Regions from separate parts of the Paenibacillus paludis genome, predicted to be linked through region 1. Evidence: riboswitches for the same ligand, from Rfam matches in the RefSeq annotation. Region 1 holds a riboswitch; the other holds the start of a gene.

Evidence for each region. A riboswitch is a leader RNA that binds a small molecule or an ion and turns the genes downstream of it on or off. The one in region 1 is predicted to bind cyclic di-AMP.
Region 2: linked by a shared signal. The riboswitch ahead of ACAN56_RS33605 (resuscitation-promoting factor) and the one ahead of ACAN56_RS25880 (hypothetical protein) in region 1 are both predicted to bind cyclic di-AMP.

Annotation. Positions count from the first base shown of each region.
Region 1 covers NZ_JBGJZP010000017.1:33,837-41,383, forward strand. The annotation lists gene ACAN56_RS25860 (ABC transporter ATP-binding protein) at 1-274, shown strand, start outside; gene ACAN56_RS25865 (ABC transporter permease) at 267-1,556, shown strand; gene ACAN56_RS25870 (hypothetical protein) at 1,819-2,007, shown strand; gene ACAN56_RS25875 (hypothetical protein) at 2,085-2,537, opposite strand; gene ACAN56_RS25880 (hypothetical protein) at 2,566-3,075, opposite strand; cyclic di-AMP (ydaO/yuaA leader) riboswitch at 3,200-3,382, opposite strand; cyclic di-AMP (ydaO/yuaA leader) riboswitch at 3,804-3,992, shown strand; gene ACAN56_RS25885 (hypothetical protein) at 4,098-4,514, shown strand; gene ACAN56_RS25890 (glutaredoxin family protein) at 4,612-4,854, opposite strand; gene ytxJ (bacillithiol system redox-active protein YtxJ) at 4,851-5,177, opposite strand; gene ACAN56_RS25900 (SDR family NAD(P)-dependent oxidoreductase) at 5,373-6,095, shown strand; gene ACAN56_RS25905 (ThuA domain-containing protein) at 6,135-6,770, shown strand; gene ACAN56_RS25910 (spore germination protein) at 6,907-7,547, shown strand, end outside.
Region 2 covers NZ_JBGJZP010000032.1:47,270-54,816, forward strand. The annotation lists gene rnmV (ribonuclease M5) at 1-399, opposite strand, end outside; gene ACAN56_RS33605 (resuscitation-promoting factor) at 552-1,712, opposite strand; cyclic di-AMP (ydaO/yuaA leader) riboswitch at 2,003-2,230, opposite strand; gene ACAN56_RS33610 (TatD family hydrolase) at 2,429-3,199, opposite strand; gene ACAN56_RS33615 (HD domain-containing protein) at 3,254-4,537, opposite strand; gene ACAN56_RS33620 (AbrB/MazE/SpoVT family DNA-binding domain-containing protein) at 4,843-5,097, shown strand; gene rsmI (16S rRNA (cytidine(1402)-2'-O)-methyltransferase) at 6,035-6,940, opposite strand; gene ACAN56_RS33630 (tRNA1(Val) (adenine(37)-N6)-methyltransferase) at 6,940-7,547, opposite strand, start outside.

The DNA.
Region 1 (7,547 bases):
GGTCCAGGGAGATATCCGCGAGATTAAGAAAGGCTACCCGCGCGAGGAGGTTATACTCCGCACAACGGGCGAAGTGGCTGGCCTGGAAAGTATCGCCGGTGTAACTGCCGTCCAGCGGCAGGAACGGGGATATGTTCTTTCGATCCGCGAAATCGGTGCGGCCCAGCGCATTTTGCAGCATGCTGTTGCACAGGGCGAGGTAGAGCATTTTGAGATCAAGGAACCGACGCTAAACCAAATCTTTATTAGAGCGGTAGGTGAATCCAATGAATAAGATGGGGACGATTATCGGTTTTACATTCAAGAATAAAGTAAGAACCAAGGCCTTTCTGATTACTACGCTGATTCTGGTGGTTCTGCTGAGCATCGGGATGAACATTCCGTATATGGTGAAGCTGTTCCAGGGAGACGACGGGTCCGCAAAGAACCAAGTGCAGATCGGAGTCGTGGCAGAGGATGGCAACCGCGTAGCTGAGCTCCTCCAGGCCTATAGTCCGCCTGAGGGCGTGACCCCGGTAACGATCAGTCCATATGCTACTGCCGATGATGCGGCCCTCAAGAAAGGTCTGGACGAGGAAAACATCGAGGGCTATATCACATTGGGTGCACAGAGCGGTGAAGGCATTCCCGCGGTTACCTACTACAGCAAGAACGGTGAGATTGATTCGGATGTGCAAAGCTATCTGCAGAATGCACTGCAGCAAGCCAATACTCAACTGATTGTAGGCGATAAGCTGACTGCGGAACAGGTGGCTGCGATGTACACCCCGGTATCCATTGGTACCCAGCAAATCAGCTCAGAAGGAGCAGGAAATGAAGGTACGGCAGAGGAATCACCGCCAATTATCAACTATGTGATTGTATATGCCCTGCTTATGCTGTTCTTTATGTCGATTATGATGACAGGCAATATGATCTCCGCCGAAATCACTTCGGAGAAAAGCTCCCGTATCATGGAGATCCTGATTACAAGCGCTGCACCACTGACGCAAATGTTCGGCAAAGTGATTGGCATCTTCCTGGTCGGCATCCTGCAAATTGCGATTATCTCCGCAGGCGTAGCTGCCAACCTTATGCTTCCGCATAATGCCAGTATCCTGACCGATTTTGATCTTGATCTGGGGCAGCTGGACATCAGTATCCTTCTATACGGACTGGTACTCTATATTCTGGGCTACTTCCTGTACGCCTTGATGTACGCAGCTGTAGGTTCCATTGTCAGCCGTACCGAGGACCTGGGCCAGGCGATCATGCCGATCCTTATGCTGGGCTTCGTCAATTTATATCTTCCGATGTTCAGCATCTCTGTCCCGGATACCCTGCTCGTTAAGGTAGCAAGCTTTGTTCCATTCACTTCTCCGCTCAGCATGCTGCTGCGTATTGGCGTTGGCGAGGTAGCGACCTGGGAGATTCTGATCTCGATTCTTATCTTACTGGCAACCACCTTACTGTTCGGCTGGCTGGCCGCCAAGATCTACCGCACGGGAGTGCTGATGTACGGCAAACGCCCAAGCATCAAGGAGATCAGAAAAGCGATGAAGGCCTACAAAATTTAATTGGAATCATCAATATAAACCTTTTGAGGAGTGCTTGATTTCATTCAAGGGCTTTTGACAGGAATGGGCATTGCCGGTATGATTGCGTCATTAATCATCTTTGGCAGACATTCTAAACGCGCAAACTAAGAAGTGATCATAGGTTTTACTGAGGAAGCCGCGGTTCGGAAACCGCGGCTTTTTTGCGGCTCCCCGGGAGTTCAGAGCCAAACTGGATCAGTGAAGGTTTATGGTGTATGTTATTTAATAAGGAGTGGTAATCTTGAAAAAAAACAATCAAATCCCCGCGATCCTCGCAGCTTCAATTCTGCTGATTCTGCTCAGCAGCATGCTTAAGCCAGAGGGCTCTACCCTGCTGGGTGTGCTGCAGACGTTAATGCTCGGAGTGGGCTTGCTGGGCTGCTGTACAGCGGCCTGGAGATTCGCCAAAGGCGGCAAGGGCAAGAGCTGAGTATAAATAGAAAAGGCCGCAGCACTATGCTGCGGCTTTTTCATGCGCTTTGACAAGTTGCTATATTCCATACGCAGCTATACAACAAACAAGTTTGCTTCAGGCCGCAACGTTTCCAACCGGCACATTTGCTCGCGCACATGTCTCAGCCGGGTTTTCAGCACTGGCACGCTTTGCTCAAGAATGGTGCTGATTGCCGGCAGAGGCAGCAGCATGCCGTACCATAACACCTGCACAATCTGATCCTCCCAGGCTAATCCATTGGAAACAAAGAGGCTGCACTCCTCTGCAGCCCGGGAGCATTGCTGAATGCACTCCCGGTACGCATCCAGAGAGAAAGGCTGCGGGATGAAATCATCATGAAGGTACCGGGTATAAAGCTCAGTGAAGGTCTTCATCGCAGTCTTTTCAGCAACGGCACCCTCTCCCAGCAGCAGACTGGTGAGTGCATAAATATTTCCGGTGTTCTTTTGGACATATTCCGCAAACCCGCTGGCAGCTGTCCATTCCGGGGATAATGGGTCTGGCATGTCTTCACGTTCCTTTCTGAATAAGAAATTATAAGATGGAGAAATAAGCGATGGATCTGTCCATTAGCTCGGCTATGTCCGGTTCCTGCCAGCTGCCTTTATGCAGCAGGGAACTTGAAGGTTTATAGTACATCCGTCTGAAGGGGGGCGTACCGCCGGCCCCAGCTGTACGGGAATAGGGAACCATTTGCAGATGTGACGTGACGACCTTGCCTTGCAGCTTGGCTTTTAAATCCAGCAGGGCCGTTTGCACGATTTCTTGCTGACCCGGCTCCCACTGCGCACCTAGCTGCTGTACAATTTCTATGGCTTCTTCCAGCCTGTGATTGCGTATACTTCTCAGAAAGCTGCTCCATTTAATGACGTCAAAATGATCGCCTTCCGCAGACAGTATCCCCGCTCCCCAGCTGCACCCAGCCTTGCACGTAAGCTTCAGCACACCATACCGGCATTTGCCGGATGACTCCGCGGCATGATGGAATGGCCAGGGGGCATCGAATACAAACACTTCTATACGTAACAGCCTGCGCTGGTTCATTTCGTTTTCCCTCCTACCCATTTATAAGCTGCAGCCTCAGCACAAAAAACCGCAGCAGAGGAGGACCTCTGCTGCGGTTTTGGTACAGGCTTAAATACACCTGGCGCAAAAACGTGGCGGATCAAGGTTCTCTCTAGTCGCTTACGGGGTTAGCTGTCGGATTCGGACGGTGAGAGTCGCCCTACCTAATGAGACCACAGTCTCCTTCGGATTCACCCCAAGAAAGATTCTTATCTTCCAGGTAAGGCCCTGCGGGCCTGATGGTTCCCCCGTTTCCCGCACTGCGGGAATTCAGCGTTCATATCGCATTTCATGCATTGGATTCAAACCGAATCATACTCTTTTCGCATGAGCTTTGTAAAAAGGAAAAAACATTCTTCTGAGCCGATTTTCAGGGAATTCTGGCAAAGGAAACGGTAAGATGCGCTAAAAGGGTGTTTATCAACGGTTTTCGGCTTTTTATCTCGTGCATACGACTACTTTTGATTTAGGGTGATCAGAGCACAAAAGGCAATTTACTCAACATTGGGTGAATAAAATCACAACGCTGAATGCTTTTCCGCAAATCGTTGATAAGCCGAGTAAATAAGAGGAATGATGAGATTGAGGCTTAAGTAAGCGCTACCTGATCTGGATTGGGTTTACTAAATGCATTATTTTGGCAGGTTTGGCGGTTTACAAGGCCGTGACCGCCAGAGTATGATTACTTCTGTTTACTACACAATCGAATACGCAGTCCGCTTAATTTCCGTTATGGAAAGCGGGGGAACCAACAATCGGCAGCCGATGTGAGAGTCGGAGCCGGTTATGGGGTGAATCCTGTGAAAGTGCGAGAGAATGCTCGCATGGATACAGGTAGGGCGACTCTCACTGCCCGAATCCGACAGCTAACCTCGTAAGCGTATTAGAGAGGATGAGCACAATGTGACCGCTAATTGGACCACAGAGGGAATTCCTTTGTGGTTTTTTGCTGTGTTCGTACGAGAAATGAATGGAAGTCCTAGGCCGGAGGAGAGGAAGATATGGCGAATTCGGAAGAATATGTACTCATTAACGCTCCGACTAAAGCGGGGGAGCATTTTATCAAAATCTTAAAGTTCAGAGGCTACAAGATCGCAGGAATCGCCAACAATGCGGCGGAGAAGCGGCGTCTGGAGGAGCTGGGAATCGAAGTCAATCTTGTGGTGGATACACATCATCAGAATACATGGTTCCGACCCTCTTTTCCGGTAGGCAGAGTATTTCTGTTCGAGAGCAGTGTGACCTTATGCTGCCGGTATATCCAGATGTGCCGGACCTGGACGACAAAACCAATATACGTAATTACGACTTCGATGAATCCCAGACTGGTCTATAAAGGACTTGGAGCGGATTCCGTCATCTATTCCCACAGCGGAAATGTCTCTTTTCTGGCGGATGTCTCAACGAATCCAGGATAAGGCCATATAAAAGGGCAAATAAAAGGCATCCCCTGGACAGAGGTCCAAGGAGATGCCTTTTTCAAAATATAAATATTTATATGCCTCACGCTATGAATTATTCAGCAGTTGCTCCAATAAGCTCCTTAAGTTCGGAAACGTTGAAGCCTTTGACTGCGCGGCCTTCGTACACAGTAACAGGCACACCCATGAAGCCCAGCTTCTCGACTTCTTCCTGATACACTGTACTTGTCATAACATCACGCACCTCGAAGCTAACATCTTGCTCGGTCAGCCACTGTTTCACTTGATTACAGTCGCTGCATCCTGTGGTGGAATAGACAATAACCGGCTGGCTCATTGGCTCACAGCTGCCTTGATGGCGTCCCGGGTGATTTTCCAATGGGAGGTGTTCCAGCGCACTTCGCCGTCTTCGAGCAGGAAGATCTGCGGAGATTCATGCTTGATCCCGAAATCTTCGGCAATCTGATTGGACAACGGACGGTCTTCAATCACATGGACAATGGCAGCTGGAGTCTCGGAGCCTTGCGCATAGGCTGTGAATTCCTCGTTGGCCTTGGCGCTGATCGGGCAGGTAGTGCTATGCTTGAAAAGCAGTTTTTTACCTGGTTGCGCAACATATTGCTGCAGTTCTTCCAGAGTATGAAGTTGTTGGATAGACATCGGTATCTCACCTTCCTATAAGTACTTGTAACTACGATTGTAACATAGTTCAAAATTAAATCAAAAGGAAGTTAGAGCACCTCTTTCAGCGGAATTACAGTCCCATGAAGGACGTTGAAAAAACGTGACTGCCATGCTAATGTGAGAGAGATGCCGCGTGTATCCTGAAGAATCGTAAAGGGTGTGTCCATAATCATGAAAAGGGTTGCTTTTGTTACCGGTGCTGACCGAGGTTTAGGTTTTTTTCTGGCAAGCTGGCTTCTAGAGAACAAATATTCCGTATTTGCCGGTCAGTATATGAAGGAGTCGGAATCGCTGGACGCACTGAAAAAGCAGTACCCGGACCGATTAACTCTGATCCCGCTGGATATCGGCGACCGTGAGAGTGTCAAGCAAGCGGCACGCAGCATTTCGGGCAGTACCGCTCATGTTGATATGATTATCAATAATGCCGGTATTATTCATAGAGCCGATGATGCCACGATGCTTGTTGATATGGACGATGAAGCCATGGCTCACATTTATAATGTAAACACGCTTGGTTCTTTAAGGGTCAGTAATGAATTGATGGGCCTGTTAATGCAGAGCAAGCAGAAATTGATTGTTAATATCTCCTCAGAAGCCGGAAGCATTGGCCGGAACAAACGGATTAATATGTACGGATACTGTATGTCCAAAGCAGCGCTTAATATGCAGTCCTCCCTGATGCACAACCATTTGAAGGTGATGGGCGGGCAGGTTATGGTCTTTCACCCCGGCTGGCTGCAGTCCTATATGAATGGTGAGAAGGCTCTGGAGGCACCTATTTCTCCTGAAGAGTCGGCGCGTAAGATTATGAATATCGTGCAGGAGCACAAGAAGTATATGGGTGAGGAGCCGGCTTATCTCGACCTGGACGGCAATGCCTGGCCCTGGTAACTATACACTAAGAGAAGCAGGAAGAGAGGCGGGAAGAACATGTCTGAAGGGAAAGCACTTGCACTTGGCAGCTACAGTGAGGTGAAATACCATCCTTTTGCCGGTGTGGATCACGAGATTAAGCGCATTCTGTCACCTGATCTGCAGGTGGAGGCTTCCGAAGATTACAGTCTCCTGAACAAAGACAACCTTGAGGGATTGAAGCTGGTTATCGCCTATACCGAATTTTCCGATCAGAAAATAGCCCTGGAGCAAAGTGCCGCTTTGCTGTCTTATGTAGCGGGGGGCGGAGGTCTGCTCGTTGTACATAACGGAATCTCCCTGCAGCGGAATCAGGAGCTGGGCGCCATGCTGGGCGCGCATTTCACCCATCATCCGGAATACACCTCTCTGCATATGAAAATACCGGCACCCGGGCATCCCATTATGCAGGGGATCAGCGAGTTCGTCATTGAGGACGAGCCGTACTACTTTGAAATGCATCCTTATTTTGAGACGACTGTGCTGGCAGAGTACCTTCATGAAGGGGCCATGCGTCAGGCAGCCTGGTGCCATGAGTTCGGACTTGGCCGTGTAGTTTATCTGATGCCGGGGCATCATTTGCCGTCCTTCTCGGTAGAGCCGTTCCGCCAAATGATCCGCCAAGGCGGAATGTGGGCAGCGGGTCTGCTGTAACTCCTATCTTTGAATCGTTTTCGCACATCATAACAGCTGCACGTTCCCCAAGAGGAGCATGCAGCTGTTTTTTTGATGTATGAATGTTCCAGCTTCGGTCAAAATAGGGTTACGAATAAAAAGGGGGACGCATGGAATGTGGAAGATGCTATGGGATCTTGTGCCCGGCTGGAAGATGCTGTTTCAAGGTTTTATCATCTTCATCGTTCCGGTTGTCTTAACCCGCCTAATGATCTGGCTCCGAATGAAAGAGGGCAAGGCGAGCACCCGGGGAATGCGGGCTGAAGGCAAAAAAGGCGGGGGTGTTCCAAGCTCCGAAGATACGGGGGAGGCCGATCAGACCAGCGTCGCTGTGGAGAATAAAAAATCCGCCGCACCCGCACTCCCTGTTCAAAACAACGCTGGACAGGCCACTCCTTCCCTGACCTATACCGGAGAGTTCCAACATGATGTTCAGTCCTTCAGGGAGATAAGTACCGATATGTCCGACGTCAATGTCAGAGAGCTGCGCATCGGAAGCCTGGGAATCAAGGCGGCGCTGTTTTTTGTGGATGGACTTACAGACAAGGAAGGCATGGACCAGAACATCCTGATGCCCTTGATGAACACGGTGCGGCCCTTTGAAGGCATGAGTACAGCCCCGCCAGCAGAGATATTGAAAGGAATTATCGTGCATCAGGTAGTACAGGTCTCGGAAATTGAATATACCGACCAGCTGAGACTCTCGCTGCAAAAGGTATTGTTCGGCTCTGCGGTATTGTTAATTGACGGAATGTC
Region 2 (7,547 bases), on a different contig from region 1:
TCGCGAATGCACCAGCATGCCCGCCGCCATAAGATCCTCCAGCCCAATTAGGGCAGGGGCTCCTTCAAAGGAGGTATGTACATGCTGCAGCGCATGACGGATCGCTTCCGGTGATGCATTCTCAACACCGATATCCCCTTTGCGTGTAGCATCCTTCTCCGGGATGAATGCATGCTTGCAGCCTGGCACCTTGGAGGAAACAATCTTGCGGATGCGTTCGCCGGCATGATCGGGATCCGTAAGGATGATCACGCCTCTGCGTTCCATTGCCAGCGCTATCTTGGCGATAACCTTGCGGTCTACCGCTGAACCGCCAGTCTCTATCGTATCGGCCTCCACCGCCCGCTTGACGGCAACCGTATCACTCTTGCCTTCCACCACAATTAATTCCTTAATCATACACGTTGCTCCTTCCTGTAAAACACAAAAAGAAGAGGATTCGCTCCCCTTCTTTTTGGCTAAAGAATGTATAAGTGATGAGCGGTAGCCCGTTCTGTCAGTGCTACACTCACTATAGCTTATAAACCATTAATTTGCAAAAGCGGACCCCGTTAATTCAGCTCCGGCTTCACTGGACCGATCACATAAATAGTCCGGGACTTGCGGCCGAAATTACGGGCATGGCTCAGTGAATCGTAATAAACATCCAACTTGTTGCCTTTGATGGCACCGCCGGTATCCTCTGCTCGGCGAAACCCTAATCCCTCAATGTACACCCACCAGCCGATAGGAATTACATTCGGGTCCACAGCTATTGTCCGGCCTTCTGTTACACGTGTTCCAGAAGCCGTGCGGGTCCCAATGCCTGGTTCTTCTGAAGAATAGGCTGTCATCGACACATTTTTGATCATCTTTTTGTATTGGAAATCTACGCCTGCCTTGTGCACGACGTTACTGCTTTTTGCGGAAACTTTGGTTGTTTTGGATGCCGTACTTTTTTTGGAAGTTGTCACAGCAGCTACAACGGGCTTTGGCAGGGGCTTCGTACCAACATAAACAATTTTATGTTTGGTAACCGTCTGTACTTCCTTGCCAATCATGCGCATAGAGACCAGTTCTCCATCTTGGTAGACCTTCTCGATATGCTGGACCATGACGCCTGGTGCGCCTAACTGTGCCACTTTTACGGTCCCCTTGGTCAGGGAAGGATCTGAGGTCTTAATGACCTGGAATGGCAAATTTTGCTTCCGCTCCACAATCTGCTTGTTGATGCGGACAATTTTAATTTCCATGCCGGCCGATACTGTGGTGTCAAGCGAAGGGTATATCTTGTCACTGCTCTCCAGGCTTAAACCCAGTTTGCTAATGGCGTCACCGATAGTGTCTTCGGTGGTGTACAGCGTTTTTGTTGCTCCATCCGCAGTGAGACTAAACTTCTGCGCACGATTGATCACGACACGGTCGCCGTCCTGTATCTCATCACTAAGGCCAATAGATAATTCATCATGCGGCTGCAGCGAAATTTGTTCCTTAGCCAGCACATCACTGAGCAGCGCTTCGCGCGTTTCCAGCGTCTGTGCTTTCCCGTCTATTACTAAAAATATCTCTTTCTTGCTCTGACCGTGTACGTACAGCAGAATGAGCAGCGCGATAACGATTGATACCGCACCTGCAAGCGAAAGTAAGCGAGGATTCACTTGCTTCCACCGTAATGCGAAAGACCTGCTGGATGATTGCGAATCATGGGATACTTCTGGTTGGAATACGCCCACTCTCTCCATCCTCCTTACATAGCCCCGTCGTCAAGTTGTATATCAAGGTGACTGTATGATTGCTGACGAAACTAGGTTTGAGATTGCAACAGGATACGCCCGCATTGCTTCAGCGTTTCCTGCTCATGGATCGCCTGCCCGGCATAATTACTCCAGATACCTGTTATATAACAGTATGCTGGGAACATTCGCATTATTCAAAACAAAAAAAGCCCAAAAAAGAGTTCACAGAGGACTCTTTCGTGGCTTCTCCGGATGTCAGAATACGCGGGAATGTTTATGCACGAGGTTTCCTCTCTTACTTGCGCTTACGGGGTTAGCTGTCGGGTTCGGGCATAAGAGAGACGCCCTATCTTAGGTCACCCGCTCACGGCGGTTGCCCTCAAATTCACCCCAAAGACCACGTGAAGAAATCAAATAAATTCTGCGGCATTTCTGTGTTGTACTCTATGTACGGACATGCGGCAGGCATTATTGGTTCCCCCGTTCTCCATACGGAGACTCAGCGAGACGATCCATGATTCAGTGACTGTCACAGTAACAACAGCTCACTGCACTGAAAAGATGATATCCTGTTTTGATGCATGTTGTAAAGGACGATTCAACCACGTTTACGCAAAAAAATGATTAAAATATTGTAATATTCAGCCGTTTTTAAATTAAAAAAGTTTAATATATCGGCTATACTTCATTTTTCACCGCTTTTACTCCCGATTTCAGACAATCCCAAATCGTTCCAGTGCGTTCGCATACGTAATTTCCGCCAATTCCTGTAAATCAATCCCTTTTATTTCCGCGGCAGCCTCTGCTACTAATCTCACATGTGCGCTCTCATTTCGCTTGCCCCGGAAAGGGTGCGGTGTCAAATAAGGCGAGTCCGTTTCAATCAGCAATCGGTCCAGCGGAGTCTGGGCCAGCACCTCTTTTGGCACTCTGGCGTTCTTGAATGTAATCGGGCCGCCGAAGGATAGGTGAAAGCCTAAATCCAGGCACATTTTGGCTATTTCCCAGCTGCCGGAGAAGGAGTGCATCACTCCGCCTATTTCATCAGCCTTCTCTTCACGAAGAATCCGCACCACATCTTCATGAGCATCACGGTTATGAATGCAAATCGGCATTTTCAGTTCACGGGCCAGTCCGATTTGTTTGCGGAACACTTCATGCTGTACCTCTTTAGGAGAGGTATCCCAGTAGTAATCCAACCCAATTTCTCCGATGGCAACTACTTTTTTATGACTGCACAGTGAGGCAATCCACTCGAGATCCCCGTCCCTCATGTCTATGGCATCCTGCGGATGCCAGCCGACGGCTGCATAGATATAATCATAGGTTTCAGCAAGCTTCATGGTTGTTGGGATTGTTTCCCTGTTAAAGCCAATATTAATCATTTTGGTAACTCCTGCCTCGAGCGCATTGGCGATTACCTTTTCGCGGTCCTCGTCGAATTGTGGAGCATCCAGATGGGTGTGCGTGTCGAACAATTGCATGTTACATCCCCTTTTCTGTCATAATTTCTATGATGAATTCCAAGTATTTTTGGATTACTTTGCAAAGATTTCTGCAATAGAAGAAGGCAGCAATGGAAGGGCTTTCTGCAGCTTATCCTGTGGAAAATACAGGTGATAACGGCCGCGGTGAATTCCGCTGATGGAGCGTACGATATCTGAAACTTCAGAGATCTCCCTCAGTTTGTCATGGCGGTCAAGCAGCAGAATTTGCTTGCTGTCAAAGCCTTGTCCCGGACGAAACACATCATAGGGCAAATCTGTCGGAAAATCAATTTCCAGATCATAATCGGCATCTAGCCCTGCCACGGCAAAGCTGCGGCGTATTTCGTCAATCGTCTCGGAATCAAGGTTCTCCATCTCTACATATTTATACAGTTTACGATGAATAAACCGGCTGCACAAGTCGCTTAACAATTCATCCTTCTCCAAAGTCCACTGCATGAAGGCGGTCTGGATCATAGCTTCGTCCAGCAGCAGATATTGTTCCACCGTAACCTCTCCGCGGAACAAATCACCTAAAGGATCAATCATGAACCGGAATTCATAACCGCTCTGGTACAGCTCTTTGGCTCTGCGGAAAATTTGCCGCAAAATGATTTCGGAACTGCGTGTGACCGGGTGAAAATATACCTGCCAGTACATTTGATAGCGCGACATTAAGTAATCCTCGATGGCGTGCATCCCTGACTCCTTAACCACTACCCTTCCATGGTATGGGCGCAGCATTCTTAGGATCCTGTCAATATCGATCGTCCCATAGTTTACTCCCGTGTAGTATGCATCGCGGAGCAGATAATCCATGCGGTCAGCATCCAGAGGGCCGGAAACCAAGTTGACTACAATTTCATGCTCATAAGTTTTGGAGATTACCGAAGCTACCTTGCCGGGAAAATCCTCTGCCACATCCCGCAGAATCGCGGTGATCTCCGTGTCCTCCAGAATGATCCGGCAGGTCCAGTCTTCATGGTTCATTTCAAAGGCTTCTTCTATAGAATGGGAGAACGGGCCATGCCCCAAATCATGCAGCAGCGCTGCACATAGAGTGAGCAGGCTCTCCTCCGGCATCCAATCCTTATACCCGCTTCGCTCGAACTGCGAAATGATACGGCGTGTAATTTCGTAGACACCAAGGGAATGTGAAAATCGGCTATGCTCTGCACCATGAAAGGTTAGATAGGAGGTGCCAAGCTGACGGATACGCCGCAGACGCTGAAATTCCTTAGTGTTGATCAATCGCCAGATAATTGTGTCCTGCACGTGAATATAGTTATGAACCGGATCTTTGAAAACCTTCTCTTCTGTCAGCGGTTGCTTCATGTGTTCAACTCCTTCGAATAATATAATTAGAAATAAGAGGTAATAGGTAGTATAATAATGAATTATGTCGCACTTTGTCGAATTGTGTCATTTTAACGTTTTACAAATCGACAATTTAATTTTATCTGCATTTGTATGAATTTATGTGTAATGTAGGCGATATAAAAGTTTTATTTAAAAATTCCTTAAAATTAGCCTCAAAAAAGGTTGACTGTTTTGGGAATGGTTGGTATTATAAATATCATAAAACGGTGAACAATGTCGAATAATGACGCTTTTGAACATTGAGAGGAGCAACGATTGTAATGATGAAATCAACAGGAATTGTAAGAAAAGTAGATGAGCTTGGACGGGTTGTTATTCCGATCGAATTGCGCCGTACACTGGGCATTGGAGAAAAAGATGCGCTCGAAATTTACGTGGACGGTGAGCGGATCATGCTTAAAAAATACGAGCCAGCTTGCATTTTCTGCGGCAATGCTGAGAATGTAACCTATTTCAAAGGAAAAATTGTTTGTCATGAATGCATTTCTGCTATCCCTACCCCTGTGACAAACTAGAACAAATAGGTTATAATAGGAACTAATCAAATTGTTAATTCTAACCTTTTTATATCTCCTTGGCCTCCCGTTGATGCGGGAGGTATTTTTTATGCTTTTTTACCCTCCCAAACCCTCCCTACAGGGAGGGCCCCAAGGGCCCCGGCCCTCTGGACACCCGGAAGCTTGTCTAATTTGTGGCCGCGCGTAAAGGAGTAACTGTGACGGTGGAGCGGCCCTCTTTCGGGCACGCCCTCAGGGCCTTGCCATGCGAGGGATTTCGCCATAGGCCGTGCGCCTATGGCGGCTGCGCGAAGGCGCTCCCATGCAACGTTTTGGCGATAAAGCCGCTCTCCCTGCGGGAATCGCTTTACGGTGGCACGGGTCAGTGACTTTAGCGGTTGCTGGTTGCTGGCTGATGAGCTGCTTTTTTTGCTTTTGCCCGCTCTCCCTGCGGGAATCGCTTCACGATGGCACGGGCCAGTGACTTTAGCGCTTGCTGGCTGCTGGCTGGTGAGCTGCTTTTTTTGCTTTTGCCCGCTCTCCCTACGGGAATCGCTTCACGGTGGTGCGGGCCAGTGACTTTAGCGCTTGCTGGTTGCTGGCTGATGAGCTGCTTTTTTTGCTTTTGCCCGCTCTCCCTGCGGGAATCGCTTTACGGTGGCACGGGCCAGTGACTTTAGCGGTTGCCGGTTACTGGCTGGTGAGTAGCTTTTTCTGCTTTTGCCTGCTCTCCCTACGGGAATCGCTTTACGGTGGCACGGGCCAGTGACTTTAGCGGTTGCCGGTTACTGGCTGGTGAGTAGCTTTTTCTGCTTTTGCCCGCTCTCCCTCCGGGAATCGCTTTACGGTGGTGCGGGCCAGTGACTTTAGCGGTTACTGGTTGCTGGCTGGTGAGCTGCTTTTTCTGCTTTTGCCCGCTCTCCCTGTGGAATCGCTTTACGAAGATAAACGCCCTTTACTCCCTGTCCAACAATGCATTGTAAATATCGCGTTTGGCCAAGCCACGGTCTGCGGCGGCTTTTTTCATAGCTTCCTTCCGTGCCATTCCTGCGTTTTCATAGTGAGCGACATGCAGCTCAATGCTGAGCTCACGCCACCAGGAGGATTCAGCAATCTCAGCCTCTTCTTTGCTTTCCCCTTCAACCACGATTACATATTCGCCAAGCGGCGGATGTTCGGCCAGCCAAGCAGAACATTCCTCAATCGTTCCGCGCAGAAACTCCTCATAACGTTTTGTCAGTTCACGGGCCAGCACTACCCGGCGGTTGCCGAACGCCTCCTGCAGATGAACCAAGGTTTTGGCTACCCGGTGCGGAGATTCATAGAACAGCAAAGTCCCCTGCACAGAACGAACAGCGGATAATACATTACGGATATCCTTACGCTCCCTGGGCAGGAACCCGACAAAGGTAAAGCTTGTGGTCGGCAAACCGGAGGCGATCAAAGCTGACAAAGCCGCGTTAGCTCCGGGGATCGGAATGACCGGAATATGGTGGCTGACGGCCAGTGCTACAAGATCTGCTCCAGGGTCGGAAATTGCCGGCAGACCGGCGTCGCTGACAAGCGCCAAATTTTTACCTTCTATTATATAGCGGATCAGTTCCGGTCCACTGGCAGCCTTATTATGCTCATGATAGCTGAACAGCATGGAAGGCGTAATTTCAAAATGGCTCAGTAACTTACGTGTCTGTCTTGTATCCTCGGCGGCAATAATATCACATTCTTTTAAAGTGCGGACCGCACGGTAAGTCATATCCTCCAGATTGCCGATTGGCGTAGCGACCAGATAAAGACAACCGCATCCTGGCGGTTTAATTCCATCATTGTTGTTTTGAAAGCTGCTTTGGCATGTTATAGTCATCATTTACCCTCTTTGTTTCCATAATAAATATCCATAATTTCCGGACAGTATTGATTGTCCTCATTATATACGATCAGCGGCGGTTGTAAACGCACCTCAGGCTTTCCATCGCGTGCAGCTTCAATCAATACCATATTGGCTTCCAAATGCGCTCTTGGATGCACGAAACGAATCAGCTTCGGCTCCAGTCTGTTTTGTCTCATCAGGCTGATAATATCCACCAGACGCTGTGGCTTGTGTACCATACTTACCTTGCCTCCGGTACGGACCAGTCTTACACATGCCTGAATCACCTCTTCCAGCGTGCAGCCAAGCTCATGGCGGGCCATCGCCTGATGTGAATTCAGCTTGAGATCGCTTCCGTTAAGCGGCATGTACGGCGGATTAACAGTAATCGCATCGTATACACCGTATCCAGCCTCATTATGCAGTTCGCGTAAATCCCCTTCATGTATCTTGATCCGCTCCTGCAGGCCGTTTAAGGCTACACTACGGCGGGCCATATCCGCCAAACGGGGCTGAATTTCAATACCTTCTATAGAAGCTTTGGTTCGTGTAGTGAGCAGTATCGGAATAACTCCATTGCCAGTACAAAGATCAAGCACTC